Regions from separate parts of the Heyndrickxia faecalis genome, predicted to be linked through region 1. Evidence: a T-box and tRNA genes for the amino acid it is inferred to sense, from the RefSeq annotation. Region 1 holds a T-box; the other holds one or more tRNA genes.
The links. A T-box is a leader RNA that pairs with one kind of tRNA and senses whether it is charged. The one in region 1 lies ahead of serS (serine--tRNA ligase), so its partner is inferred to be a tRNA-Ser.

Region 1 (14,809 bases):
AAAAAGGGGGTGATTTTGTCCTCTTCTCACCGTTGAAACGGCTTTCGAGCGCAAAGATCGGCAAATTCTTTAGAATCCATGCCAATTCTGAGAATCTCGCTTATTCAGCTAGATAGGATTTGCTGAACGAATCCGATTCTGAGTTTGTCTGCAAGTTCTGTCTCAAAATATAGAAGATCCTTTTGCGGAAATGGAAGATTTTATCTTCTCCATACGTTGAATCGAGTTTCGAGTGCAAGCATCTCCCTGGATCTGTTGTAAAATCCTTGCATTTTAATGGTTGTCAAAGCTGTCAGCAGCTTGCCAAATCTAGAATTTTTACCGATTTAGCAACCTCTAGATATAGCCGTGTTTTCGAGTGAAATCCTGCGCACCTAAAAAATGCGGAAGCTTCCGGGAAACATGTTTCAAAAAATCCCCGGCTTTTCATGTAAAAAGCCGGGGATTTTTTTATTCCGGTTTGATGATATCGGTACGCATGTACGGGCGGAGCACTTCAGGCACCACCACACTGCCGTCAGCCTGCTGGTAATTTTCAAGGATGGCTGCGACGGTACGCCCGATGGCAAGCCCGGATCCGTTCAGTGTATGGACATGTTCCGGTTTCGCATTGGGTTCCCTGCGGAAGCGGATGTTCGCACGCCTTGCCTGGAAGGCTTCGAAGTTGCTGCACGAAGAAATCTCGCGGTATACGTGCTGGCTTGGCATCCATACTTCAATATCATATTTTTTCGCTGCCGTAAACCCGAGGTCCGCCGTGCACATGCTCATCACATGATAAGGTAGGCCCAGAAGCTGCAGCACTTTTTCCGCATGGCCGGTCAGTTTTTCGAGTTCATTATAGGAATCTTCCGGTTTGACAAATTTCACAAGTTCCACTTTGTTAAACTGGTGCTGGCGGATCAGCCCGCGTGTATCACGCCCGGCAGAACCCGCTTCCGAACGAAAACAGGCACTGAACGCCACATAATTGATCGGCAGGTCGTCACCGTTTAAAATTTCATCACGGTGATAATTTGTCACCGGCACTTCGGCAGTCGGAATCAGAAAATAGTCTTTTTCATTGACAAGAAAAGCGTCTTCTTCAAATTTCGGCAGCTGCCCCGTTCCTGTCATGCTGGCGCGGTTCACCATATACGGCGGCAATACCTCTTCATAGCCGTGTTCTTCGACGTGCAGATCAAGCATAAAATTATAAAGCGCACGTTCAAGGCGGGCGCCGAGCCCTTTGTAAAAGACGAACCGGCTGCCGGTCACTTTGGCTGCCCTTTCAAAATCAAGGATGCCGAGGTCAGTGGCAATATCCCAATGCGGTTTCGGTTCAAATCCAAATGCCGGCACTTCACCCCATTTCCGGATTTCGACATTGTCCTCTTCGCTATCTCCCACCGGCACACTTTCATGCGGAATGTTCGGGATAGAAAGCATCAGCATTTCAAGTTCTGATTCGACTTGTTTCAACTCGGCATCCAGTGCTTTAATTTTTTCACCGACGCCGCGCATTTCCTCGATCAGCTTTGTTGCATCTTTCTTTTCGCGTTTCAGTGCCGCAACTTGCTGCGTGACTTCATTCCGTCTGTTTTTCAACGCTTCGCTTTCCATGATCAGTTCGCGCCGTCTTTGGTCCAGCCCGCTGAACTTCTCAAAATCGGTCAAATCTTCTCCGCGGTGCTGCATTCGTTCTTTGACTTCATCAAAATGCGCACGCAAAAATTTGATGTCCAACATGCTATCCTTCTCCTTTTATCGAAATTCAAATAAAAAACTCCCGCCCCGAAAACAGGGACGAGAGTGAACCCGCGTTGCCACCCAAATTGAAAACAAGAGTTTTCCGCTTTGTAAGGATAACGGGTTTTTATCCCGTGGATGCCTACTCGCCCGGCTTTCAGCAACCCGCTCAAGGATGGATTCACAGAAGCTTTCCGCCGGTTTCCACCACCCACCGGCTCTCTTTAGGAAAAGCGTTCTGCTACTGGTTCCTGTCATTGCTTTTTCAGTCTTCACGTACACCTTAATGTACTACAATTTTATCCGTTTTGCAACAGACTATACCGGAATCCGTGCCATACTTAAAAAATATTCGGTCATACGCAGGTCATCCGTTAACTCCGGATGGAAGGAGCAGCCGAGCAAATTTCCTTGGCGAACCGCAACAATCCGCCCGCGGCACTCGGCCAGCACTTCAACATGATCTGAAACGGAGACGATATGGGGCGCGCGAATAAAAACAGCTGGAAAATCTTCCGCGATGCCGTTCACACGGATGGTTTCTTCAAAACTTTCCCGCTGGCGGCCGAAAGAATTGCGCGCCACCGTAATATCCATTGCCCCGATATGTGCATCTTCCTGGCCTTCAATATGCTTTGCAAGCAGGATCAGCCCTGCGCATGTGCCAAAGACTGGCTTGCTTTCGGCAAACTGTCTCAGTTCCGCCATAAAACCGTAGCGGTCAATGAGCCGCCGCATTGCCGTGCTTTCTCCGCCCGGCAGGATGAGCCCGCCGATTTCGTCCAACTGCTCTTTTTTCTTAATGACAACACCTTCCGCACCGCAGGCTTCCACTGCGCGGATATGTTCCTCCACAGCCCCCTGGAGGCCGAGTACACCAATTTTTTTCATGCTGATTCTCCTTACCAGCCGCGCTCCTGCATTCTTGCTTCAGCCGGCAATGTTGAAATTTCCAAGCCTTTCATTGCTGTTCCAAGGTCTTTCGACAATTCGGCAATCAGTTTGTAATCTTGGTAATGGGTCGTTGCTTCAACAATCGCTTTCGCAAATTTCGCCGGGTTTTCTGATTTGAAAATCCCCGATCCGACAAAAACGCCGTCCGCACCGAGCTGCATCATCAACGCCGCATCCGCCGGCGTTGCAACACCGCCTGCAGCAAAGTTCACAACCGGCAGCCGGCCTTCTTTTTTAATTTGCAACAGCACTTCATACGGGGCACCGAGCTGTTTAGCTTCCGTCATCAGTTCATCTTCGTTCATGTTGACCACTTTGCGGACCTGCGCATTCACTTTCCGCATATGCCTTACCGCTTCAACGATATTCCCGGTTCCCGGCTCGCCTTTTGTCCTGAGCATCGAGGCGCCTTCCCCGATTCTTCGAGCCGCTTCCCCCAAATCACGGCAGCCGCACACAAACGGCACTGTGAATTCTTTTTTATTGATATGGAACTCATCGTCGGCCGGCGTTAAAACTTCGCTTTCGTCAATATAATCGACGCCCATCGCTTCGAGCACCCGCGCTTCAACAATATGGCCGATCCTTGCTTTTGCCATTACCGGAATGCTGACGGCGTTCATAACTTCTTCCACAATGGAAGGATCCGCCATACGGGCAACCCCTCCGGCTTTCCGGATATCAGACGGAACACGTTCCAATGCCATGACGGCAACAGCGCCTGCTTCTTCAGCGAGTTTTGCCTGCTCGGCATTGACCACGTCCATGATGACGCCGCCCTTTTGCATTTCCGCCATCCCGCGTTTCACTAGATCTGTTCCTGTTTTCATTTTTTGTACGCCCCTTTATAAAATTAAAAATTCTTATTATATGTATAATAATTTAAATTAACACCAAAAACGAATGCTTGTCAAGGTACTAATTTTTCCACGTTAAAGTGAAAAACAGGACAAGCGCCCTTGTCCTGTTTTACTTAAAATAATTTGCCGACTGTATGATCCCAAATGCCCCCGAAAAATCCGCCAATTCCGCGCATCATGCGCACAAACCAGTTGGCTTTTTCAATATCAGTTTTGGTGACCAAGGCGGTATGCGCTGTATTCGGGCCGTACAAATAGCCAAGTTCCTGCCCGTCTTTATGCCGGGCATACAATGTGCCAACCTTTGTCCCTTTTTTCACCGGAGCCTTGATTTGCTTCGAATCAAATTTCACAACAGGGGTATACATTTTGCCTTCACCGTTTTTCACAGCCACTTTAAGCGGCGCCTTCGTGACAACGGAAGCCTGTTTTTCTTTGCCGGACTTCACCGTTACCGTCTTTTTCACCTGATAGCCTTTCGGGTAAAGGGTTTTTTCCGTGAAATTACTAAAAGCATAGTCCATTAATTTGTTTGTGACATCAAACCGGGACTTGATGGTGCTGTTCCCGTTCGCATCCTCTGCATGAAGAACAACGGTAATGATGCGCATGCCGTTTTGCTTGGCCGTGCCTGTAAAGCAGTATCCCGCATTGTCGGTGTTCCCGGTTTTCAAGCCGTCAACGCCCTGCCGCCCGTAAACAAGGGACGGAAGCATCCAGTTCCAGTTCTGCATCGCAATTTCATCATCTGTCCCGGCCCGGAATTTCATTTTAGCTGTGCTCGTTGTTTGTAAAATCTCCGGATAGTCGTGGATCAAATGGTAGGCGATTTTTGCAACGGATTTTGCTGAGACAAGGTTTTCTTCCGTCCTGCCTGTTCCTTCCGGCTGCATGCCTTGCAAATCCTCATTGTTCAGCCCGGTTGCGTTCACAAATTTATAATCGGTGAGGCCGAATGCTTTCGCCTGTTTGTTCATCATGTTCAGATAGTTTTTTTCCGTTCCGCCGAGCGTTTCTGCAATCGCAATCGTTGCGCCATTTGCCGAATAGATCGCCATCGCTTGGAAGAGCTCTTTAACCGTGTACTTTTCGCCTTTTCTTAACGGCACGTTTGAAAGTGCCCTGTTTTGGGAAATGCGATACGCATAATCGCTGATTGTCACTTTCTGGTTCCACGAAACCTTTTTCTCATGAATGGCTTTAAGCAACAAGTACTCCGTCATCATTTTGCTCATGGAAGCAATGCCCAGTGCCTGATTGGCATTTTTTTCATACAAAATCTGTCCGTTATCCGCATCGACAATGATGGCTGCTTTTGCATGAATATCCAACTGATCCTGCGCATGGACTGTTTTCGGCACCTGCTGCACAACCCCTGCCGTTAGCAGCAGCGCCAGAAACGCAAACGCCATTTTTTGCAAGCTTTTTTTCACTTTCAACCCTCCATCAAGATATGTATACACTTTGCCTATTTTAACATAGTTCCGGTTGAAAAAGTAGATGCATAGTGTTTGCCGCATTTGTCAACTTTTTCCGAAAATGCAGGGCAGCCGGGGGTACTGAATGGCGGCGATTTTTCCGAGTCCGACAAGCCAGATATAGAGTTGCAAATCTATTAAATGGCAGAAAAAAATGGCAGGAAACCTATGCCTGCCATTTTTTCCCATTCAAAATCGATGTTAAGACAAAGAATAATTCGGAGCTTCTTTTGTAATCTGGATATCATGCGGATGGCTCTCCCGCAGGCCTGCCCCTGTCATGCGGATAAACTGCGCTTCTTCACGCAATGAAATCATATCTTTCGCGCCGCAATAACCCATGCCGGACCGGAGCCCGCCGATTAATTGGTAGATGACATCCTGAAGGCTCCCTTTAAACGGCACGCGTCCTTCGATTCCTTCTGGCACCAGTTTTTTCGCGCCTTCCTGGAAGTAACGATCCCTCGATCCGCTTTCCATTGCGCTGATGGACCCCATGCCGCGGTAAACTTTATATTGCCGCCCTTGATAGATTTCCATTTCGCCTGGGCTTTCCGAGGTCCCTGCAAGCAGGCTGCCGAGCATTACAGCATGTCCACCGGCAGCCAGCGCCTTTACAATATCGCCTGAGAATTTAATGCCACCGTCTGCAATAATCGCTTTTCCGTACTTCCTTGCTTCTGTCGCACAATCATAAACCGCTGTAATTTGCGGTACACCAACCCCGGCAACCACTCTTGTCGTACAGATGGAGCCCGGCCCGATACCGACTTTTACAATATCCGCGCCCGCGTCTATCAGCGCTTTCGTACCTTCTGCCGTCGCAACATTTCCGGCGATAATATTTAAGGAAGGGTAAGATTTGCGGATGTTTGCGACGGTTTCCAGCACCCCTTTTGAGTGGCCGTGCGCCGTATCGATAACAACCGCATCCACTCCCGCTTCAACGAGCAATTCCACCCGTTTCATTACGTCGCTTGTCACGCCGACTGCCGCACCAACAAGAAGGCGGCCCTGGTCATCTTTGGCTGCATTTGGGAACTCAATAACCTTTTCGATATCTTTAATCGTAATAAGCCCTTTTAATACGCCGTTCTCATCGACAAGCGGCAGCTTTTCAATTTTATGCCGGTGCAAAAGCTGTTCCGCCTCTTTCAACGTCGTACCGACAGGCGCCGTCACAAGATTCTCTTTCGTCATCACATCTGAAATCCGGGTGGAGTAATCTTCAATAAAACGCATGTCGCGGTTGGTCAAAATCCCGACCAGTTTCTGCTCGTCACGGTTATTCACGATCGGCACGCCGGAAATCCGGTATTTGCCCATTAAATGTTCCGCTGCAAACACCTGCTCATCAGGTGTTAAGAAAAACGGATTGGTGATAACGCCGTTTTCCGACCGTTTGACACGATCCACCTGCTCCGCCTGTTGTTCAATGCTCATGTTTTTGTGGATAATCCCGAGGCCGCCCTGCCTTGCCATGGCGATCGCCATTTCCGCTTCGGTTACCGTATCCATGCCGGCGCTGATGATCGGAATGTTCAACTTCAAGGTTTCCGTTAGGGCGACACTTGTATCGACATCTTTCGGCAGCACTTCCGACTCTGCCGGAATCAGTAATACATCATCAAACGTAAGACCTTCTTTTACGAACTTCGTTTCCCACATGCAAACCCCTCCTGGATTGATAAAAATATTATTTGTAGGTTATCAATTGGACATAATACTGTCAAGGTCTCCAAAACATATAATACTATTCAGTTAATTCGGAGGGCGAAATATTGTCTTTTATGGACCAATGGGATCACTTGATTTTATTTCAATCCGCAGAATATACGCAGCGCTATTTGAAAGCCCGCTATGAGGCTTCGGATTTTAGCCAAAGCGCCGCCAAAAGCTATGAGAACTGTTATGCTTTTATGTATTATCTCGAACACGGTGAAGCTTATTACCGCCAGGCTGTGCAGGCGCCCGTTTCGATTCAGCCTGTTTTGATTTTTTACGGCTTCATTCATTTATTAAAAGCCTGCCTGCTGTCATGCGACCCGCTATATCCTGAAACCACTTCCGTCCTTGCCCATGGGGTGACATCGCGAAAAAAGAAAAAACAAAACTACCGGTTTGGCGAAGACGAGGTTAAAATTCAAAAAACCGGTTTATGCGGCCATTTCGCCCATAAAATGTTCGGACTCGGCCCGCTCGAAGGCAATAAATACACCATGCAGAGCCTGCTTCGGCAAATCCCAGAACTTGAAACGGCCTTCCCCCGCCGGAAATATTTTTTGCCGGTAGAAGAAAAGAACGGGAAGTACCGGCTTCCTTTTGCGGTCCTTGATGGCTATCATATGACAGCGGGCAGGTTTTCACAATATTTGTCCGAAAAACTTCAGGACAGACTTTTGGAAATGGAAGCGGAAGAAGACGCCTTCTCGTTTTCCGCCCGCGGCTGTCTCCCTCCGCCATTCCGTTATCATTTCTTTACAAATCAAATTTACTTTCCGTATAAATTACAACCGGAAAACGACCTTCCCGATATATTGGTCCATTACCTGCTTTTGTATAATTTGAGCATGATTTCCCGCTACGAAACAGAATGGTGGGCAGAGCTGCTTAAAAACCGGGAAACAATTGACTTTCCGGCCATCCGCCTTTTTCTCCAGACAGCAATCGAAAAAGGCCCGTTCCTCTGCCTACAGTTTCTTAACGGCAGGCAGTAAAACAAGCTATGCAAATGTCAGGGTGAAACCGATGCTTATGGACAAGAGCAAAATGGAACGATTCACCGGCTATCTGTGCTTTTCGGCTGATTTCTGTCATCAAGAAGACCACGAAAGTTAAAAAATCCCTTTCTGTCGCTTCATATAATAACTTTAAGCAAAACGGCCCTGCATTCCGAAAAAAAGCAATGAGCCGAGTACATTAACACGCAAAAACCGCAGACAAATCGTCTGCGGTTTTGATTTGGCCCGGCAACGTCCTACTCTCGCAGGGGGAAACCCCCAACTACCATCGGCGCTGGAAAGCTTAACTTCCGTGTTCGGGATGGGAACGGGTGTGACCTTTCCGCCATCATCACCGGACCTGTATAATTTTTGGGATGTGTTCCCTGAAAACCGAATGGGAGAAAAAACTGTAAACGGAGAATAGCTTTGGTTTCTAACTTTGAGAATTGTCTAGCTCCAGCGCCTTTGGCAAGGCACCTCCGCTTTTCTATTGTCCAGCTCCGGTGCCTAGCCCCTCGAGGTCGAATAACCTGCCCGTCACGGAGCCAAAAGACGGCTCCATGCCGGTCAGAACATTCGCTTGTCGGGGCTAAACAAGGCACCTCCGCTTTTCTGTTGTCCAGCTCCAGCGCCTATCGGCTAGCGTATTTCTACGCTTTCTCCCTACGATAAGTCAACATCGGCTCGATACCTCGCCGTGTTTCCTTTATCTCAGTCGAAAGCTCCGAAATCCGTACGCCGATGACCAAGGCGCTTCCGCTTTTCGTGGTTAAGTCCTCGATCGATTAGTATCCGTCAGCTCCACGCGTCGCCGCGCTTCCACCCCGGACCTATCAACCTGATCATCTTTCAGGGATCTTACCAGTATAAACTGTGGGAAATCTCATCTTGAGGGGGGCTTCATGCTTAGATGCTTTCAGCACTTATCCCTTCCGCACATAGCTACCCAGCGATGCCTTTGGCAAGACAACTGGTACACCAGCGGTGCGTCCATCCCGGTCCTCTCGTACTAAGGACAGCTCCTCTCAAATTTCCTGCGCCCGCGACGGATAGGGACCGAACTGTCTCACGACGTTCTGAACCCAGCTCGCGTACCGCTTTAATGGGCGAACAGCCCAACCCTTGGGACCGACTACAGCCCCAGGATGCGATGAGCCGACATCGAGGTGCCAAACCTCCCCGTCGATGTGGACTCTTGGGGGAGATCAGCCTGTTATCCCCAGGGTAGCTTTTATCCGTTGAGCGATGGCCCTTCCATGCGGAACCACCGGATCACTAAGCCCGACTTTCGTCCCTGCTCGACTTGTAAGTCTCGCAGTCAAGCTCCCTTATGCCTTTACACTCTGCGAATGATTTCCAACCATTCTGAGGGAACCTTTGGGCGCCTCCGTTACCTTTTAGGAGGCGACCGCCCCAGTCAAACTGTCTGCCTGACACTGTCTCCCACCCCGATAAGGGGTGCGGGTTAGAATTTCAATACAGCCAGGGTAGTATCCCACCGATGCCTCCGCCGAAGCTGGCGCTCCGGTTTCCAAGGCTCCTACCTATCCTGTACAAGCTGTACCAAAATTCAATATCAGGCTGCAGTAAAGCTCCATGGGGTCTTTCCGTCCTGTCGCGGGTAACCTGCATCTTCACAGGTACTATAATTTCACCGAGTCTCTCGTTGAGACAGTGCCCAGATCGTTACACCTTTCGTGCGGGTCAGAACTTACCTGACAAGGAATTTCGCTACCTTAGGACCGTTATAGTTACGGCCGCCGTTTACTGGGGCTTCAGTTCAGAGCTTCGCCTGACGGCTAACCCCTCTCCTTAACCTTCCAGCACCGGGCAGGTGTCAGCCCCTATACTTCGCCTTGCGGCTTCGCAGAGACCTGTGTTTTTGCTAAACAGTCGCCTGGGCCTATTCACTGCGGCTTCCCGGGGCATACACCCCAAAAAGCACCCCTTCTCCCGAAGTTACGGGGTCATTTTGCCGAGTTCCTTAACGAGAGTTCTCTCGCTCACCTTAGGATTCTCTCCTCGCCTACCTGTGTCGGTTTGCGGTACGGGCGCCTTTCACCTCACTAGAGGCTTTTCTTGGCAGTGTGGAATCAGGAACTTCGGTACTCAAATTTCCCTCGCCATCACAGCTCCGCCTTGGCGCGAAGGATTTGCCTCCGCACCGGCCTAACTGCTTGGACGCGATCAACCAGTGTCGCGCTCGCCCTATCCTCCTGCGTCCCCCCATCGTTCAAACGGTGAAGAGGCGGTACAGGAATATCAACCTGTTGTCCATCGCCTACGCCTTTCGGCCTCGGCTTAGGCCCCGACTAACCCTGAGCGGACGAGCCTTCCTCAGGAAACCTTAGGCATTCGGTGGAAGGGATTCTCACCCTTCTTTCGCTACTCATACCGGCATTCTCACTTCTAAGCGCTCCACCGGTCCTTCCGGTCCGGCTTCAACGCCCTTAGAACGCTCTCCTACCACGGACACCATACGGTGTCCATCCGCAGCTTCGGTGATACGTTTAGCCCCGGTACATTTTCGGCGCAGCGTCACTCGACCAGTGAGCTATTACGCACTCTTTGAATGATGGCTGCTTCTAAGCCAACATCCTGGTTGTCTAAGCAACGCCACATCCTTTTCCACTTAACGTATACTTTGGGACCTTAGCTGGCGGTCTGGGCTGTTTCCCTTTCGACCATGGATCTTATCACTCACAGTCTGACTCCCAAGCATAAGTTTTTGGCATTCGGAGTTTGTCTGAATTCGGTAACCCGATGAGGGCCCCTCGTCCAAACAGTGCTCTACCTCCAAAACTCTTCGCTTGAGGCTAGCCCTAAAGCTATTTCGGAGAGAACCAGCTATCTCCAAGTTCGATTGGAATTTCTCCGCTACCCACACCTCATCCCCGCACTTTTCAACGTGCGTGGGTTCGGGCCTCCAGCAAGTGTTACCTTGCCTTCACCCTGGACATGGGTAGATCACCTGGTTTCGGGTCTGCGGCCCCATACTCTTTCGCCCTGTTCAGACTCGCTTTCGCTGCGGCTCCGCTTCTTCAGCTTAACCTTGCATGAGACCGTAACTCGCCGGTTCATTCTACAAAAGGCACGCCATCACCCGTTAACGGGCTCTGACTACTTGTAGGCACACGGTTTCAGGATCTCTTTCACTCCCCTCCCGGGGTGCTTTTCACCTTTCCCTCACGGTACTGGTTCACTATCGGTCACTAGGGAGTATTTAGCCTTGGGAGATGGTCCTCCCGGATTCCGGCGGGATTCCTCGTGTCCCGCCGTACTCAGGATCCACTCGGGAGAGAACGAAGTTTCAGTTACAGGGCTTTTACCTTCTCCGGCAGGCCTTTCCAGGTCGCTTCACTTACCCCGTTCTTTTGTAACTCCCATATGAGTGTCCTACAACCCCGGAAGGCAAGCCTTCCGGTTTGGGCTGTTTCCTGTTCGCTCGCCGCTACTTGGGAAATCGCAATTGCTTTCTCTTCCTCCGGGTACTGAGATGTTTCAGTTCCCCGGGTGTGCCCTTCCTGCCCTATGGATTCAGGCAGGAATCCTGTCCGATTAAAGACAGGGGGTTTCCCCATTCGGAAATCTCCGGATCAAAGCTTACGTACAGCTCCCCGGAGCATATCGGTGTTTGTACCGTCCTTCATCGGCTCCTAGTGCCAAGGCATTCACCGTGCGCCCTTTCTAACTTAACCATAAAAAGGTTTAAATCCAAAAATAAGCGATTCTCGGTTTACTTGGTTTGTTTCTCCTATCCGGTTTTCAAAGAACACATGTTGAAGGATTGAACCTTCAAAACTGAACAAAACGGAAACGCCAAACTTGATTTTGGAAAACGAAGTTTTCCTTTTCTGTCTAGCTCCGGGCGCTATCGGCTAGCGTATTTCTACGTCTTCTCCCTTCGATAAGTCAACATCGATTCGCCTTTAAGGCTCATCGTGTTTCCTTTATCTCAGTCGAAGACTACGAAATCCGTACGCCGATGAACGAGCGCCCTACGCTTTTCCCCTTAGAAAGGAGGTGATCCAGCCGCACCTTCCGATACGGCTACCTTGTTACGACTTCACCCCAATCATCTGTCCCACCTTCGGCGGCTGGCTCCGTAAAGGTTACCTCACCGACTTCGGGTGTTACAAACTCTCGTGGTGTGACGGGCGGTGTGTACAAGGCCCGGGAACGTATTCACCGCGGCATGCTGATCCGCGATTACTAGCGATTCCGGCTTCATGCAGGCGGGTTGCAGCCTGCAATCCGAACTGGGAATGGTTTTCTGGGATTGGCTTAACCTCGCGGTCTCGCAGCCCTTTGTACCATCCATTGTAGCACGTGTGTAGCCCAGGTCATAAGGGGCATGATGATTTGACGTCATCCCCACCTTCCTCCGGTTTGTCACCGGCAGTCACCTTAGAGTGCCCAACTCAATGCTGGCAACTAAGGTCAAGGGTTGCGCTCGTTGCGGGACTTAACCCAACATCTCACGACACGAGCTGACGACAACCATGCACCACCTGTCACTCTGTCCCCCGAAGGGGAAGGCCCTGTCTCCAGGGAGATCAGAGGATGTCAAGACCTGGTAAGGTTCTTCGCGTTGCTTCGAATTAAACCACATGCTCCACCGCTTGTGCGGGCCCCCGTCAATTCCTTTGAGTTTCAGCCTTGCGGCCGTACTCCCCAGGCGGAGTGCTTAATGCGTTAGCTGCAGCACTAAAGGGCGGAAACCCTCTAACACTTAGCACTCATCGTTTACGGCGTGGACTACCAGGGTATCTAATCCTGTTTGCTCCCCACGCTTTCGCGCCTCAGCGTCAGTTACAGACCAGAGAGCCGCCTTCGCCACTGGTGTTCCTCCACATCTCTACGCATTTCACCGCTACACGTGGAATTCCACTCTCCTCTTCTGCACTCAAGCCTCCCAGTTTCCAATGACCGCTTGCGGTTGAGCCGCAAGATTTCACATCAGACTTAAGAAGCCGCCTGCGCGCGCTTTACGCCCAATAATTCCGGACAACGCTTGCCACCTACGTATTACCGCGGCTGCTGGCACGTAGTTAGCCGTGGCTTTCTGGCCGGGTACCGTCAAGGCGCCGCCCTGTTCGAACGGCACTTGTTCTTCCCCGGCAACAGAGTTTTACGACCCGAAGGCCTTCTTCACTCACGCGGCGTTGCTCCGTCAGACTTTCGTCCATTGCGGAAGATTCCCTACTGCTGCCTCCCGTAGGAGTTTGGGCCGTGTCTCAGTCCCAATGTGGCCGATCACCCTCTCAGGTCGGCTACGCATCGTTGCCTTGGTGAGCCGTTACCCCACCAACAAGCTAATGCGCCGCGGGCCCATCTGTAAGTGACAGCCGAAGCCGTCTTTCCTTTTTCCTCCATGCGGAGGAAAAAACTATCCGGTATTAGCCCCGGTTTCCCGGCGTTATCCCGATCTTACAGGCAGGTTGCCCACGTGTTACTCACCCGTCCGCCGCTAACCTTTTAAAAGCAAGCTTTTAAAAGGTCCGCACGACTTGCATGTATTAGGCACGCCGCCAGCGTTCGTCCTGAGCCAGGATCAAACTCTCAGTAAAGATGTTTGATAAAAGCTCAAAAAGAATTTGACGTTTCGTTTTGTCCAGTTTTCAAGGAACAATCACAAACAGCAACTTTTAAAGTATAACACTTATTTATTTAGAAGTCAATACTTTTTTTGGTGGAGCCTAGCGGGATCGAACCGCTGACCTCCTGCGTGCAAAGCAGGCGCTCTCCCAGCTGAGCTAAGGCCCCGAATTTGAATGGTCGGGAAGACAGGATTCGAACCTGCGACCCCATGGTCCCAAACCATGTGCTCTACCAAGCTGAGCTACTTCCCGTATATAGCGCGCCCAAGAGGAGTCGAACCCCTAACCTTTTGATCCGTAGTCAAACGCTCTATCCAATTGAGCTATGGGCGCATATATCGAATGGTGCCGAGGACCGGAGTCGAACCGGTACGGTAGTCACCTACCGCAGGATTTTAAGTCCTGTGCGTCTGCCAATTCCGCCACCCCGGCAAGAGAAAAAAATGGAGCGGAAGACGGGATTCGAACCCGCGACCCCCACCTTGGCAAGGTGATGTTCTACCACTGAACTACTTCCGCAAAAATTCAGGTCAAAGAATTTCAGGCCGTCTTTGAACAGGCTGAAATTCTTATTTCCTGCTAAATATGATGAGCCATGCAGGATTCGAACCTGCGACCCTCTGATTAAAAGTCAGATGCTCTACCAACTGAGCTAATGGCTCATATTTATGGTGGAGGATGACGGGATCGAACCGCCGACCCTCTGCTTGTAAGGCAGACGCTCTCCCAGCTGAGCTAATCCTCCGTATTATGGCCCGGCAACGTCCTACTCTCGCAGGGGGAAACCCCCAACTACCATCGGCGCTGGAAAGCTTAACTTCCGTGTTCGGGATGGGAACGGGTGTGACCTTTCCGCCATTATCACCGGACCTGTATAATTTTGGGATGTGTTCCCTGAAAACCGGATGGGAGAAAAAACTGTAAACGGAGAACGCGTTTCTAACTTTGAGAATTGTCTAGCTCCAGCGCCTATCGGCTAGCGTATTTCTGCGCTTTCTCCCTACGATAAGTCAACATCGGCTCGCCTTTAGGGGCTCGCCGTGTTTCCTTTATCTCAGTCGAAAGCTCCGAAATCCGTACGCCGATGAGCGAGGCGCTTCCGCTTTTCTATTGTCCAGCTCCGGTGCCTAGCCCCTCGAGGTCGAATAACCTGCCCGTCACGGAGCCAAAAGACGGCTCCATGCCGGTCAGAACATTCGCTTGTCGGGGCTAAACAAGGCACCTCCGCTTTTCTATTTGGTTAAGTCCTCGATCGATTAGTATCCGTCAGCTCCACGCGTCGCCGCGCTTCCACCCCGGACCTATCAACCTGATCATCTTTCAGGGATCTTACCAGTATAAACTGTGGGAAATCTCATCTTGAGGGGGGCTTCATGCTTAGATGCTTTCAGCACTTATCCCTTCCGCACATAGCTACCCAGCGATGCCTTTGGCAAGACAACTGGTACACCAGCGGTGCGTCCATC
Region 2 (14,809 bases), 750 kb from region 1:
CCAGGAGAAGCTGAATTTTGATACGGTTGGAGAACTTGGCAATAAATATCCTTCTTCCAAAGCGATCAACCTTGTTGCTGAACATTTCGGGAAAGGGCAGTCCATGCCTGCGGAGGTTGTGATTGAGAACGGAAAAGCAATGGATAACAACGCATCCATGGCTGTCATTGACAATATTACACAAAGGCTGAAAAAAATAGACGGTGTCGGGAAAGTTTCTTCGGTTACGCGGCCTGAAGGAAAGAAAATGGAGGACTTTTACATCGACAAGCAGATGATTACGGTAACGGACGGCTTGTCGCAAACGCAGGACGGGGTTGACCAAATCAATGCTGGATTAAAGACAGCCCAGGAGAAACTCGGATCCGCCGATTTTTCGAAAGTGAACGACATGGTAGATGGAACCGCCAAACTTGAAAATGGAATGGCCGCTCTCACCACCGGGCTCGAAAAAATTCAAAACGGCATTGGCAATGGGTCCGGCCAGCCGGAAACACTGGCAAACGGCATCGCTACCATTGAAAAAAATCTTTCCCAAATGAGCAGCGGGGTCAGCACATTGTCAGCAAATTACGGGAAAATGCAGGCCGGCTATGCTGAAATGGGCAAAAATTATCAGCAGGCTGCACAAGCACTGCTCGGTGTAAAAAGTGCGATTGCGCAAATGCAGACGCTCGTGACGGCGCTCGGGCAAAGTACGCCAAGTGTGCAGAGCGACCGGAACTATTTGGCGCTGAAGCAAATGACAAACCAGCTCTCATCATCCCTCAAGCAAATCACGCCGGAAGGGATCAACACGCTGAACAGCAATTACGACAAGACGACAGCCGGGTTCAAGACAGCGAACGACAATCTATCCAAGATGGCTGGCGGGCTTTCGCAAATGGCAGACGGGCTCAAGAAAACCGAAAGCGGGATTGGCCAGGCGTCTGATGGCATCGGCAAAATAGTAACCAATATGAACGATGTGACAAAGGGGCTGGGCCAGATGAAATCGGGCCAGCAGCAACTCGCTTCCGGCCTTAGCGGTTTTAAACAGTTCGGCGATAAGTTGTCGGATGTTAACCGCGGATTAAAGCAAATTTTAGACGGCCTTGGCAAAACAAATGACTATCTGGCACAGCTGAAAACGGAAAAAACATTCCATATTCCGAAAGAAGCGCTCGCCGACAAAGATTTTAAAAAAGCAATGGACACGTATATGTCGGATGACAGAAAAGTGACGAAACTGACTGTCGTGTTGAGCAACGATCCTTATTCAAATCAATCATTGGATACCATTGATAAGATCAATAAAACGGTTGTCACCGGGCTGAAAGGAACTGTGCTTTCAAAAGCCGACAGCGGGACAGCCGGAACGAGTGCAACGACCAACGACATGAACCATATTCTGTCAAGGGACCTTGCCAAATCAACCGTGATCGTGACCATCAGCGTGCTGCTTGTGCTTCTGTTGGTTATACGGTCTTTCTGGCCGCCGGTTTTCATTACGGCATCCCTTGTCGGTGCCTATTATACAGCCATGTTTGTCATCAACTCTATTTTTCTTGGCATGCTGGGCTATGAAGGCATTTCTTCGTTTGTGCCGTTCTTTTCCTTTATCATCATCGTCTCGCTTGGTGTAGATTACAGCATTTTCCTGATGATGCGCTATAAGGAATACCCGCAGCTTGACCCGAGGGAAGCGATTATACTCGCTTCGAGACATACAGGCGGTGTCATTATTTCCGCGGTCGTTATTTTAGGCGGCACATTTGCCACGCTGATGCCTTCAGGAATGCTGCTGCTGGCTGAATTGGCAATCGCCGTCATTACCGGCCTTGTCGTGCTTTGCTTTATCCTATTGCCATTCTTTCTGCCAGGCATGATCGCCTTGCCGGAAGCCTTGGAAAAAATATTTTCGGACAAAAAGAAAGAAAACTTGGAGCTGGAGAAAGAATCATCCAAGCGATAATGAAAAAAGCAGCCGCTTATCCAAATTGGGAAAGGGCTGCTTTTTTTGCTGGCACGGTTTTAGATCGAGGCGGAGGAAGCAGGTAACCTTTTAGCTAAAGTACGGTAAAGAGATGGTAAGTGAGCAAACAGGCCAACTATTTTTTTGAAAAGTGAGCATAAAACGAGTATAGGTGAAGGAGCGGGCGCAAAAACTGGTGTTTCTTAACGTAGAACGGGTCTAAGTGAAGGAAGCGCGGAAAAAACGCGTTGTTTCTTAACGTAGGATGCGTCTAAGTGAAGGAAGCGAGCGAAAAATCTGGTGTACCTTAACGTAGAAGGGGTCTACGTTAAGGAAGCGGGCGAAATTCCGACAAACAATGTACGTAAACGCCCATATCACAAAAAATACATGCCAGCGGAAGAATAAAAATCCCGTCGTAAATCAGGATAGACCGCTTCGAAGTGCCTAACCCCGTGAAAGATGCCATTTTAGCATGTATCAATTTCCGGGGTTCCTCTATACTAAACGTAAAAGCATTTTAGAAAGAAGGGGCAAGCATGAACTATTTTGCGGGTTTGCTGATTGTCTGTGCGCTCGTGCTCGGCAATGCGGGGTGCTCCGCAAAAGATGGCAAACAAAGCCGGGAAGCTGCAGCAATCAATACGGTTGCGCATTCTGGCTGCACGGCAAAGCAAAAAGCGGAACAGACCAAAATGGGGGTTGCCTGGTACCGGACATCCGGGGAAGCAAAAGCGCTCTATTATCAAGGATACAATATCGGAAAACAGCGTATTGAGGAGAGCCTGAAAACCAAGGTAAAAAAGAAGCGGGCCATCGTGCTGGATCTCGATGAAACGGTGCTGGATAACGGGCCGTACTTATCTTATATGGTAGAAAAAGGCATTTCGTTTGGCAGCGGCTGGGGAGCATGGGTGAAAAAAGCAAAAGCAAAACCGCTCCCGGGGGCGCTTTCCTTTTTAAAATATGCCGACAAAAAAGGAATCGATATTTATTACATTTCAAACCGGGACGAAAAATATATGGATGCCACCCTTCGCAACTTGAAAAAAGAAGGGATCCCGCAGGCCGTCCGTTCCCATGTGCTGTTGCAAATAGGAACAAGCAGCAAAGAAGCACGCCGACAAACCGTTGAAAAGAATTATGAAATCATTGCCTTGTTCGGTGATAATCTGGGTGACTTTTTTAAGACATTTGACGGAAAAGGAAACAAGGCGCGCAGCCTGGAAGCAGACCGTTTCCGCCATGCATTTGGCCGCAAATTTATCGTATTCCCGAATCCGGTTTACGGGGATTGGGAGCATGAATTGCCATGTGGTTCATAAACGCAAAAAAATTCCGGAGTTCTCCGGAATTTTTATATGCACTATGTATGGCGGAGAAGGTGGGATTTGAACCCACGCGACGGTCACCCGCCCTAACGCATTTCGAGTGCGTCCCCTTCAGCCGCTTGGGTACTTCTCCATATGGAAAAAAGAAAGATGCTGGTGAGAGGACTCGAACCTCCGACCCCTTCATTACGAGTGAAGTGCACTACCAACTGTGCTACACCAGCATGGAATCAATCAGGACAATGTAAATTATATTATAATAAAATCCGGATTGCAAGAGGAAATTTAAAAAAAGTGTTGTAATGTTTTTCCGGCATGTTTCCGGTAAAATAAGAGAAAAGATGTTTCCGGGGGAGGAAAGGATATGGATTTTTTAAAAGCCTCAACGCTGGAGGAAAAACTGGACCTAATTCAAACGCTTGCCGGCCCGTTTTCCGAAAGGGCGGCTGCCAATGACTTGGAAGGACGGTTTGCTTTTGAAAATATTCAAGATTTAAAAGAAACAGGCTATACAAAGCTGACTGTGCCGCAAAACTACGGTGGGGGCGGCATTTCGCTGTATGAGCTTGTCCGCCTGCAAGAGGCCATCGCGGTTGCGGACGGGTCGACTGCCCTTTCCATCGGGTGGCATATGGGGATTTTAATGCATTTGTCCGAAACAAGAACATGGAACGGGCAATTGTTTGAACGCATTTGCCGTGCGGCAGCAGGGAAGGCCGCCCTCATCAACACTTGCGCAACCGAAGCGCAAACGGGCAGCCCGACGCGCGGTGGCATGCCGGAAACAACGGCAACGGAAAAGAACGGCGAATGGGTGTTAAACGGGAGAAAAACATTTGCCACCATGTCTCCGGTGCTCGACTTTTTTATCATTACCGCAACGATTCCGAAAAAAGAAGCGGTTGGCAGTTTTGTCGTTCCGCGGGAGACGGCTGGCCTTTCCGTCGTCGAAACATGGGACAGCATTGCTTTAAGGGCAACCGGCAGCCATGATGTTGTGCTGGAAAACGTCAAAGTCCCGCTTGCGAACCTGGCGGAGATCCAGACGAAAAAGAAAGAGCCGGCCGGTTATCTGCTCCATATCCCTGCCTGTTATTTAGGCATTGCCGAGGCAGCGAAACGGGAAGCGGCCCGCTTTGCTAAATCGTATACGCCGAACAGCCTGAACCATCCGCTTGCGGAACTGCCGGCTATCCGCCAGAAATTCGGTGAAATCGAGCTGAAATTGATGCAGGCGCGGCATTTTCTGTATTCAGTTGCGAAAATGTGGGATGAAGCCGGAGCAGAACAAAGAAAAGAGATGGGTCCGGAACTTGGGGCGGCGAAAATGGCGGTTACGAATCATGCGATAGAAGCAGTTGATTTAGCGATGCGAATCGTAGGTGCCAGAAGCCTGTCCGAAAAAAGCCCGCTGCAGCGCTATTACCGTGATGTCCGCGCCGGGCTCCACAACCCACCGATGGATGATGCCGTCCTTATGCAGCTCGGCGCGCGCGTGTAAAATCAAAAAGCACCCGATGGTCTAAGCAGCCGGGAAAAAAGGGGGGGCGCAAAGCAGCAAAGCGCCGCCGCTTTTTTTCGTCCCGCTTTGTCGCTGTCGCTAAAAAGCGGCAACTGCTGATATTGCACTGTTGCCGCTCCATGGCTCGCTTACGTTCTATGATGTACGGGTAAGCCCGTACGTTTTCATCCAGCCATTTTTCAAGGATTTTCCTGATAGTTTCCGGGGTGGTTTTCGGCTTGCGGGTGTAAGACAGCAGGCCGTTTGTTTCCTGCTCGACATCTGCAAGCTGCGTATAACAAAAGCCTCCTCCTTATCAAAACGTATTATAATAAAAATTTGGAAATAATTTATTGGGGAGGTATTTTTTATGAGAAAAATCTATGAATTCATGAGTAGAGATGAGAAGAAGAAGGCTATATCTTTGCTTACTAAAGATATAGATGAGCTAAAGAAGGAACAAAAACTAGAAGATGAAAAGGGATATCCCCGAGTAATAAAAGACGCAATAGAAGAAACAATCCAAAGGTACATAAAAGATATGGAGTGCTTAAAAGATGATTTAAAAAAAGAAGAGAAAAAATCTTAAATCAATTATTACAGCAGTGGATCGCATTGGAATGGTAAATGATTGTACTGAGGCTGTATTATTTAAGGCTTGCTGAATAAGTAAAATTCCTAGATTTGGCAAGAGTGCTGACAGCATTGGCAACAATTTAAATGCAAGGGTTTTACAACAAATCCAGGGAAAAGCTTGCACTCGAAAGCCGATTCAACGTACTGAGAAGACAAAATCACGCATTCTCACATATATTTTGCGACTGAGCTTGCAGACAAATTGGGTACAAACTCAGAATCGGATTCGTTCAGCAAGCACTATTTAGAAATGGAATATTACCAGTAAAAATTTTAGTAAAAATGTTGCCTTTTTTTACTTCTGCGTGTAAGATGGAATTGAAGAAAACGTTTGCAATCTTTTTATTCTATTCTATTACACTTAGGGGGGAACGAACATGAGCAACCCAAATTTGCCTCAGGCTTTCAAGGAGTATTTCGGGACGGCGGCGGAGCGCGCTTTTTTTGCGCCGGGCCGGATTAATCTGATCGGGGAGCACACCGACTATAACGGCGGCCATGTATTCCCGTGCGCGATTACCATGGGAACGTATGCTTTGGCGAAAAAACGCGATGACCGCAACATTCGCTTTGTATCTTTGAATTTTAAAGAAAAAGGCATCATCGAATTTACGCTTGACGATCTGGCATACAACAAAGCACATGACTGGGCCAATTACCCGAAAGGCATGCTGAAATATTTGAAGGAAGCGGGGCATGAAATAGAACAGGGTTTTGACTGCCTCGTGTACGGCAATATTCCGAATGGGGCCGGCCTGTCTTCTTCCGCCTCCATTGAACTATTAACCGGCGTGATGCTTGAAAAATTGTTCAACCTGAAAGTGGAACGGCTCGGTCTTGTCAAGCTCGGGCAAAAAACGGAAAACCAATTTATCGGCGTAAACAGCGGAATCATGGACCAGTTCGCGGTCGGGATGGGCAAAAAAGACGCGGGCATTTTGCTCGACTGTGCCACACTTGCGTACGAATATGCCCCGATCAAGCTGGATCACCATAAAATTTTGATTATGAACACGAATAAACGCCGTGAACTTGCGGACTCTAAATATAATGAACGACGTGCGGAATGTGAATCGGCACTGAAACAGCTGCAAAAGAAACTCGATATCGAAACGCTCGGCGATTTGACAGAAGAAGCATTTGAAAAAAACAAGGAAATCATAGACAATGAGATTGTGAGGAAACGGGCAAAACATGCGGTTTACGAAAATGTGCGCACGCTAAAAGCACTTGACGCATTAAAACGTGGCGACCTGCCCGCTTTCGGAGAACTGATCAATGCCTCCCACCGTTCGCTGCGGGATGATTATGAAGTGACCGGCAAAGAACTCGATACGCTGGCCGAAACCGCCTGGAAGCAGGAGGGCGTGCTCGGGGCGAGAATGACGGGCGCGGGATTCGGCGGGTGCGCAATCGCAATTGTTGAAAATGACAAAGTCGATGCGTTCATCAAAAATGTCGGGGACGTCTATGAAAAAGAAATCGGCTACCGGGCGGACTTCTACACCGCAAGCATCGGTGATGGAGCAAAAGAAATGACAATGGAGGAACTTGTATGAGCATTTTAGTTTTAGGTGGAGCCGGTTATATCGGCTCGCATGCCGTATATCAACTGATCGACCAAAAATATGACGTGGTGGTGATTGACAATCTGCAAACCGGCCACCGCGCCGCAATCCATCCAAAGGCAAAATTTTACGAAGGTGATATTCGCGACCGTGCCTTTATGCAGGAAGTTTTCGGGAAAGAAAAAATTGACGCGATCATTCATTTTGCAGCCAACTCGCTTGTCGGCGAATCGATGGAACAGCCGCTGAAATATTTCGACAACAACGTATATGGCACGCAAATTGTGCTTGAAATGATGAAAGAATTCCATGTGCCGCATATTGTGTTTTCTTCGACCGCTGCAACATACGGGGAACCTGAACGCGTGCCGATTACAGAGACAATGCCGACCGTTCCGACCAACACTTACGGCGAGACAAAACTGACGATGGAAAAAATGATGAAATGGTGTGAAAAAGCGTACGGCATCAAATACGTTGCACTTCGCTATTTTAACGTAGCCGGCGCAAGATCAACCGGCGAAATCGGCGAAGACCACCATCCGGAAACGCATCTCATCCCGGTTGTATTGGAAACGGTGCTTGGAAAACGCGAGGCAATCACCATTTTCGGCGAAGACTATGATACAAAAGATGGGACATGCGTCCGCGATTACATCCATGTGGAAGACTTGATTGATGCCCACATTCTCGCGCTTCAATATTTGCAAAACGGCGGTGCAAGCGATGTGTTCAATCTTGGATCAAGTAACGGATTTTCTGTCAAAGAAATTGTGGATACCGTCCGGGAAGTGACCGGCAGAGGCTTTAACGTCAAAATCGGCGACCGCCGCGCCGGGGATCCGAGCACGCTGATCGCTTCATCCGACAAGGCAAAGCGTGTGCTCGGCTGGAATCCGAAAAAAACGGATATCCACCAGATTATCAAAGATGCATGGAACTGGCATGAAAGCCATCCAAACGGTTACGACGACAGAAGGTGAAACCAGTGGCAATTTTTGAAACGGTCGAGCAGCTTGTAAACAAGGCTGTCCGTGCCGGGTTAATCGGGGAAGAAGACCGGGTGTATGCGAGAAACCAGGTGCTGTCACTTTTGCATCTGGATGAATTTCATGAACCGGAAGAAGGCGGGGCGGATCAGGATATTCCTGATCTCCTCCGCATCCTTGTCCGTTACGCGTGCGAAAAAGGCATCATTCAGGATGTATTGGATGAGAAAGACATTTTTGCAAGCCACATCATGAATGTGTTTACGCCGCGCCCGTCAACGGTAAACCATATTTTCCGGGAAAAATATGCGGAAAGCCCGGCTGAAGCGACCGATTATTTTTACGCATTAAGCAAACACAGCAATTATATCCAAACGAAGCAGATTGCGAAAAACATTGTATACAAGACGCCAACGGAATACGGCGATCTTGACATTACCATCAATCTTTCAAAACCGGAAAAAGACCCGAAGTCAATTGCCAGGGAAAAAAACGCCAAAAAAGGCCATTACCCGAAATGCCTGCTTTGTATGGAAAACGAGGGATATGCCGGCAGAACGGGGCATCCGGCACGGTCGAACCACCGGCTTATCCGCCTTACCCTCGGCGGCGAGCCGTGGTATTTGCAATATTCACCGTATGTATATTACAACGAACATTGCATCGTGCTGTCGGAAACGCACCGTGATATGAAAATCGACAAAGCGGCTTTTCAAAGATTGCTTGAATTTGTCGGGAGGTTCCCGCATTATTTCCTTGGTTCAAATGCCGATCTGCCGATTGTCGGCGGTTCGATTTTGTCGCACGACCATTATCAGGGCGGGCGTTATGAATTTGCGATGGCAAAAGCGGCTGACGACTGGCAGTTTGAAATGAAGGCATTTCCGGATGTGGAAGCCGCCGTTATCAAATGGCCAATGTCGGTCATCCGGCTGCGAAGTGCAGAGGCGGCACGGCTTACAGAGGCCGCGGATCATATTTTGCAAATCTGGAAACAGTACAGCGATCCTTCCGCCGACATTCTCGCGGAAACAAACGGGACGCCGCATAACACGATTACGCCGATCGCAAGAAAACGCGCGGGCCGGTTTGAACTTGATCTTGTGCTCCGCAACAACCGGACAAGCGAAACCCATCCGCTTGGCATTTTCCACCCGCACGCCGAGGTCCATCATATTAAAAAAGAAAATATCGGGCTGATTGAAGTGATGGGGCTTGCGGTTCTGCCGGCACGGCTGAAAAATGAGCTGGCCGAAGTGGAGAAATATTTGCTCGGGCAGCCGAACGCCATTGCCGCCTACCATCTTGACTGGGCAAACGGTTTAAAGAAAAAATACGAAGGCACGGTGGCAGCGGAAAACGTGGAAGGCATCGTCCGCAACGAAGTGGGCAAAGTCTTCTTGCAAGTTTTGCAGCACGCCGGCGTCTTTAAACGGGACGAAAGAGGAAAACAGGCATTCCGGAATTTTTTGCGTAAGTTGTAGGCGGTCCGTTCCAACCTTTTTTTGCGCATGTTCACGGTGAAAGGGTGCGGGCTGCTAAACGCCTTCCGGAATGTACCGCGCACACCAAACAGCAGGCCGGTTTTTTACGTGGCTTTCAGGCCGGCTGCGGATTCCGGAAGCGATTGGCGCGGCCGCGGGGAACAGGAGCCGGCAACGCGTTCCAACATTTTTAGCATACGCTTTTGACGCATATAGGGGGCTGCAGATCACATTCCGTAACTTTTAGCTCAGACGGGTACACCGGGCCGTTTTATATGGCCCGCAATCTTTAACGGAAAAGGGCTGATCAAAATGGAAATAAAAAAGGCATTGTTTGGGGAATTGGAAGGGCGTCCGGTCCATGCTTATGAATTGAAAAATGACCGCGGCATATCTGTAACGGTGCTTGAATACGGTTGCATCATCAATAAGATCATCGTGCCGGACAAAAACGGCAAACCGGAAAATATCGTGCTCGGGTATGACAACCTTGACGGCTACCTCCATGGTGTTCCGTATTTCGGCGCTATCATCGGCCGTATTGCCGGCAGGATCGCCGGAGCTTCTTTTGAACTGGACGGCAAAACATACAAGCTTTCTGCCAATGAAAACCGCAACCATCTCCATGGCGGCTTCAAAGGGTTTAACGCCGTCATCTGGGACAGCACACCCATTGAACAAGACGGCGCAGTTGGTGTGAAATTTACGCATATAAGCCCGGACGGCGAAGAAGGCTATCCCGGAAATCTCGATGCCACCGTGACCTATCTTTTAACAAATGAACAAGAACTGAAGCTGTCTTATCAGGCACATACGGATAAAAAAACGATCGTCAACATGACCAATCATGCATACTTCAATTTAAGCGGCGATATGAAACGCGATGTACGCGGGCACAAATTGCAAATCCCGAGTAACCGTGTGCTTGAACTTGGCCAGGAAACGCTGCCGACAGGGAAAACTTTCGATGTCACCGGCACCGCGTTCGATTTTCGGAACGGGCGAAAAATCGAAGACGGCACGGTATCAGATCATCCGCAAAACGTCCTTGTCGGAAACGGCTATGACCACGCGTTTTTATTGCCGGAAACGGAAAAAACGATCCGCTTAAAAGACGAAGAGAGCGGGCGCGTGCTGACGGTGGAAACCGACCAGCCTTGCGTCGTCGTTTATACTTGCAATACAATGGGCAATGACGAATATGAAATCCGCGGCCGCAAGCCTTCAGATTATTTGGCGGTCTGCCTTGAGACGCAGGGTGTGCCGGATGCGATCCATCACCCTGAATACCCGTCTGTGATTCTAGAGCCGGGTGAAACATACCGTGCCCATACAAAATGGATTTTTGGTTGAAAAAGATTGAGGTGTAAGCATGGCAACGATTAAAGATATTGCAGAGAAGGCGGGTGTTTCCATTTCAACGGTTTCACGCGTGCTGAATAACGACCCGTCACTTTCCGTTAGTGACGATACGAAAAAAAGAATCTTTGAAGCGGCTGAAGCGCTTTCCTACAAGAAAAAAACAGCCCGGAAACCGGAAAAAATTAAAATTGCGCTAGTGTACTGGTATACGGAACAAGAAGAGCTGAATGATTTGTATTATTTATCGATCAGAATGGGCATTGAAGCACGCTGCAGCATGAAAAATATCCGGCTGACGAAATACGATTTGACGCATTTGGAAGAGATGGGGAAAGAGCAAATCCAGGGCATTATTGCTGTCGGGAAATTCAGCCTGGCGCAAGTGGAGAAGCTTCTCTCTGTTACCCCGAATATCGTATTTGTCGACTGCTCGCCTGACGACAACCGCTTTGATGCTGTTGTGGCCGATTTTGAAAAAGCGACAGAAAAAGTGCTCGCCTATTTTACGGAAAAAGGCCATACACAAATCGGCTTTATCGGCGGCAGGGAAAATTATAAAGATGCGTCCGCCACGATTGAGGATCCGCGCGAAACGGCGTTCAGGCGCTGGATGCAGACAGCAGGCCGCTGGAATGAAAAATGGGTATATATCGGTGCGTTTTCGACTGAAGACGGATACCAGTTGATGAACGAGGCGATCCACGAACACGGGGACGCACTTCCGACCGCTTTTTTTGCCGCCAATGATGCGATTGCGATCGGGTGCCTTAAGGCGCTTGCGGAAAACAACATCCCGGTGCCCGGCCGCGTGAGCCTTATCGGCGTCAATGACATCTCGCTGTCCAAATATGTTTTCCCGCCGCTTTCTACTGTGAAAGTGTATACGGAATTGATGGGCGAGACAGCAGTCGATACGCTGCTGGAACGTTTGGAAGGCAGAACCGTTGCAAAGAAAATTTTTATTGCCACAAAACTTGTTTGCCGCAAAAGCGGATGAGTGAGTGGGAAAGCGGGTAAAAATGATTTTGAGGCTGTCTGTTGCGATCTTGGTTTTGAAATGGTATGGCCGCGAACTTTACGGAAAGCGGAGTAAATTTTAGGGCAGATGATGCAAAGGCGTCGAAGCAGTGCAGGTCCCGGTTTCAATAATAGCGGGGGCACGAAAGAAAATGGGCGGGCTTTGCGAAAAGTAGAGTAGCGATTAAGGCAGGCTTTGCAAATGCATCGAGCAGTGCGGATCCCGGCTCCAGCCCGGTTCCAGGCTGCAGCACTTGCCTCGTGCAAAGCGGAGGCCCGCATAAAGCCGGGGCCGCATGCATATAATAGAAGCATGCACGAACGCACCGGGACGGTTTGCACACTTGCCTGCATACGTTAACGCAGCAGGGCCGGTCCCCTTTTTTGTGTTAAAGTGTGTTATACTAAACATAAGAAGGGAGTCTTTTATGATGGCATATTTTAATAACCAGAAGGAGCCGGTGCCTGAGGTGGAAACGACCGTATGGGCCTGCACAAACGATGATTGCAACGGTTTTATGCGTGAAAACTTTACTTTTGAAGAAAAGCCGCACTGCCCGCTCTGCCACTCCGATATGAAAAAAGAAGTACGCGTGCTGCCAGTTATCGGAAGTTAAAAAAACAGTTATTTTTTGTTGCCATTTTTCGGGCCTGTTGAAACCCCTGTTTTCAACGGGTTTTTTACTATCTGCGGGAATCGTTAAGCCATTTTTTGTAAAACCCGATTGCGCGCGGTCTCCAGCATACAAAAGGGGTGCCATGAAAGCACCCCTTTATCTCACTTTTTTTCTTTCCATTCGGCGAATATCTCATCCGCGATTTCTTCCAGAGATTTCACTTTGCCGTGCGGGTTTTGCGATTCTTTCCGGACTTTCCACTGTCGTTCTTCTTCGCGCTTTGATTTACTCACTTGGATCACTCCTGTTTGCCATCTGTAAATTTCGCGAATCTTTTCATATCCTTATCCGTTTCAAGCGCTGTCACAGCAAACGGTTTATAAGGCTTATGTTCACTGAACAAGCCAACCTGGTTGCTCCCATGCGCATCATTGACAACCGTTTCCGCCTCATTGTCCCGATGCGTCACCTCACGTTTGTCAGGCATAGTATTTCCACTCCTTGTTCAAAATAAAATCATGTTTTCCGCCGATCAATGTTATAATTACCTATTATGAAGCAAACGATTTACGGAGGAGGAAACTGCTGCAATGGATTTAACACCAGGAACCGTTGCCGAACTTACGGTGGTGCGAGAAGCGCCGTTCGGTTATTTTTTATCTACCGGGACAGAAGACGTGCTCCTGCATCACCGGGATATTACGGAACCCTTTGATCCGGAAGCGGTGCAATCGGTCTTTCTTTACCAGGACCATCAGGGTAGGCTGGCCGCGACAAATGTGATTCCGGACATCCGGCTGGGGACATACGGCTGGGCGGAAGTTGCCGGCACCAAAGAAAAACTTGGCGTTTTCGTTTCGATCGGAATTCACAAAGATATGCTTCTTTCTGTTGATGACCTGCCCCCGATCCGCTCGCTCTGGCCGGAAAAAGGCGATCATTTATACATTACCCTTGATCTTGACAAACATGGGCGCTTATTCGCAAAATTAGCCGGAGAAAACATAGTCAGGGATTTAGCGAAACAAGCCGGCCGGGAAATGTGGAACAAAGATGTCACCGGGCATGTGTTCCGACTGGCAAAAGCGGGTTCTTCAATCATAACCGATGAGGGCTATATTGGCTTCATCCATGAATCACAGCGCAAAAACGAACCGCGCCTCGGGCAGAAAGTGGAAGGCCGCGTCATTGATGTAAAAGAAGACGGGACATTGAATATCTCGCTTTTGGGGCGCGCTTATGAAGCATTGGATAAAGATGCGGAAAATATCCTTGCCTATATGGATTCGCGCGGCGGAAAAATGCCATATTGGGATAAAAGCATGCCGGAAGAGATTCAGGAGCGGTTTGGCATCAGCAAAGCGGCGTTTAAACGTGCGCTCGGCCGTCTGATGAAAAACGGCACCGTCTATCAAGAAGAAGGCTGGACTTATCGGAAGGAGGGAAAGTAATGGCAGCTCCAAGGTTGAAACGCATTCACCATATTGCCATCATTTGTTCCGATTATGCAAAATCAAAGCATTTTTATGTCGATTGCCTCGGATTGGAGCCGGTGCGGGAAGTATACCGGAAAGAGCGGGATTCCTACAAACTGGATCTTTCGGTCGGCGGCGTATATCAGATCGAGCTGTTTTCCTTTCCGGATCCGCCCGCGCGCCCGACATTTCCGGAAGCTGCGGGCTTGCGGCATCTTGCATTTGAAACGGACGATGTAGAAGCGGATAAAAAGCGGCTTGAAGAAATGGGCATTCAAGTAGAAGACATCCGCATTGACCCGCTTACAGATAAAAAATTCACCTTTTTCCAGGATCCCGACGGTCTTCCAATCGAATTGTATGAAAGCTGACCTGTTACTGCGGATGAAAAAATTTGCAGACAAACGGCCGGTGCAAAAAAACAGATTGGCAGATAAAGAAATAGAAAACGCCCCCGTATAAACACTAAAATTTGGCAAACAAAAAAGCGGCATCCGGACAGCAAAAAAATGGCAGGCAAGAAACGAAAAATGGTTCCAAATGGGCAAAAAATTTTTCGCTCAGAAGATAGCTGAAGACAAACGGCCGATTGAAAAACACGGGGATACCGGGACAGCAAAAAATGGCAGGCAAGAAATGAAAAACGTCCCCAAACGGGCAAAAAAATTTTGCGTGCGGAAAGCAAATGGCCGGTGCAAAAACACGGGATAACCGGCGCGGGTGCAGGAGCGGTATGCTATAATGAAAAGGACTGAAAATGCTTTGTTCATATTTGAGCAAAGGATTGCCTTTCAAGGAGGAAGATTTGAATGAGCGAGCCTTTATTTCTTGAACCGGTTTTTAAAGAAAGAATTTGGGGAGGAACCGCGCTGAGG

Region 2: it encodes a tRNA-Ser, which carries the amino acid that the T-box ahead of serS (serine--tRNA ligase) is inferred to sense. The anticodon was not compared.

The regions. Positions count from the first base shown of each region.
Region 1 covers NZ_CP158453.1:14,101-28,909, forward strand. The annotation lists gene serS (serine--tRNA ligase) at 451-1,728, opposite strand; T-box leader at 1,779-1,995, opposite strand; gene pdxT (pyridoxal 5'-phosphate synthase glutaminase subunit PdxT) at 2,047-2,619, opposite strand; gene pdxS (pyridoxal 5'-phosphate synthase lyase subunit PdxS) at 2,631-3,512, opposite strand; gene ABR335_RS00095 (serine hydrolase) at 3,656-4,975, opposite strand; gene guaB (IMP dehydrogenase) at 5,222-6,688, opposite strand; gene ABR335_RS00105 (YaaC family protein) at 6,811-7,737, shown strand; rRNA gene rrf (5S ribosomal RNA) at 7,985-8,100, opposite strand; rRNA gene ABR335_RS00115 (23S ribosomal RNA) at 8,509-11,441, opposite strand; rRNA gene ABR335_RS00120 (16S ribosomal RNA) at 11,760-13,313, opposite strand; tRNA gene ABR335_RS00125 (tRNA-Ala) at 13,434-13,509, opposite strand; tRNA gene ABR335_RS00130 (tRNA-Pro) at 13,519-13,595, opposite strand; tRNA gene ABR335_RS00135 (tRNA-Arg) at 13,603-13,676, opposite strand; tRNA gene ABR335_RS00140 (tRNA-Leu) at 13,687-13,775, opposite strand; tRNA gene ABR335_RS00145 (tRNA-Gly) at 13,788-13,862, opposite strand; tRNA gene ABR335_RS00150 (tRNA-Lys) at 13,933-14,005, opposite strand; tRNA gene ABR335_RS00155 (tRNA-Val) at 14,013-14,088, opposite strand; rRNA gene rrf (5S ribosomal RNA) at 14,097-14,212, opposite strand; rRNA gene ABR335_RS00165 (23S ribosomal RNA) at 14,580-14,809, opposite strand, start outside.
Region 2 covers NZ_CP158453.1:2,786,249-2,801,057, reverse strand. The annotation lists gene ABR335_RS13625 (MMPL family transporter) at 1-1,954, shown strand, start outside; gene ABR335_RS13620 (5'-nucleotidase, lipoprotein e(P4) family) at 2,494-3,279, shown strand; tRNA gene ABR335_RS13615 (tRNA-Ser) at 3,328-3,418, opposite strand; tRNA gene ABR335_RS13610 (tRNA-Thr) at 3,437-3,509, opposite strand; gene ABR335_RS13605 (acyl-CoA dehydrogenase family protein) at 3,650-4,786, shown strand; gene ABR335_RS13600 (hypothetical protein) at 5,157-5,375, shown strand; gene ABR335_RS13595 (galactokinase) at 5,800-6,981, shown strand; gene galE (UDP-glucose 4-epimerase GalE) at 6,978-7,973, shown strand; gene galT (UDP-glucose--hexose-1-phosphate uridylyltransferase) at 7,979-9,463, shown strand; gene ABR335_RS13580 (aldose epimerase family protein) at 9,776-10,816, shown strand; gene ABR335_RS13575 (LacI family DNA-binding transcriptional regulator) at 10,836-11,822, shown strand; gene ABR335_RS13570 (cold-shock protein) at 12,271-12,459, shown strand; gene ABR335_RS13565 (DUF6254 family protein) at 12,621-12,752, opposite strand; gene ABR335_RS13560 (hypothetical protein) at 12,758-12,946, opposite strand; gene ABR335_RS13555 (CvfB family protein) at 13,050-13,910, shown strand; gene gloA2 (SMU1112c/YaeR family gloxylase I-like metalloprotein) at 13,910-14,305, shown strand; gene manA (mannose-6-phosphate isomerase, class I) at 14,744-14,809, shown strand, end outside.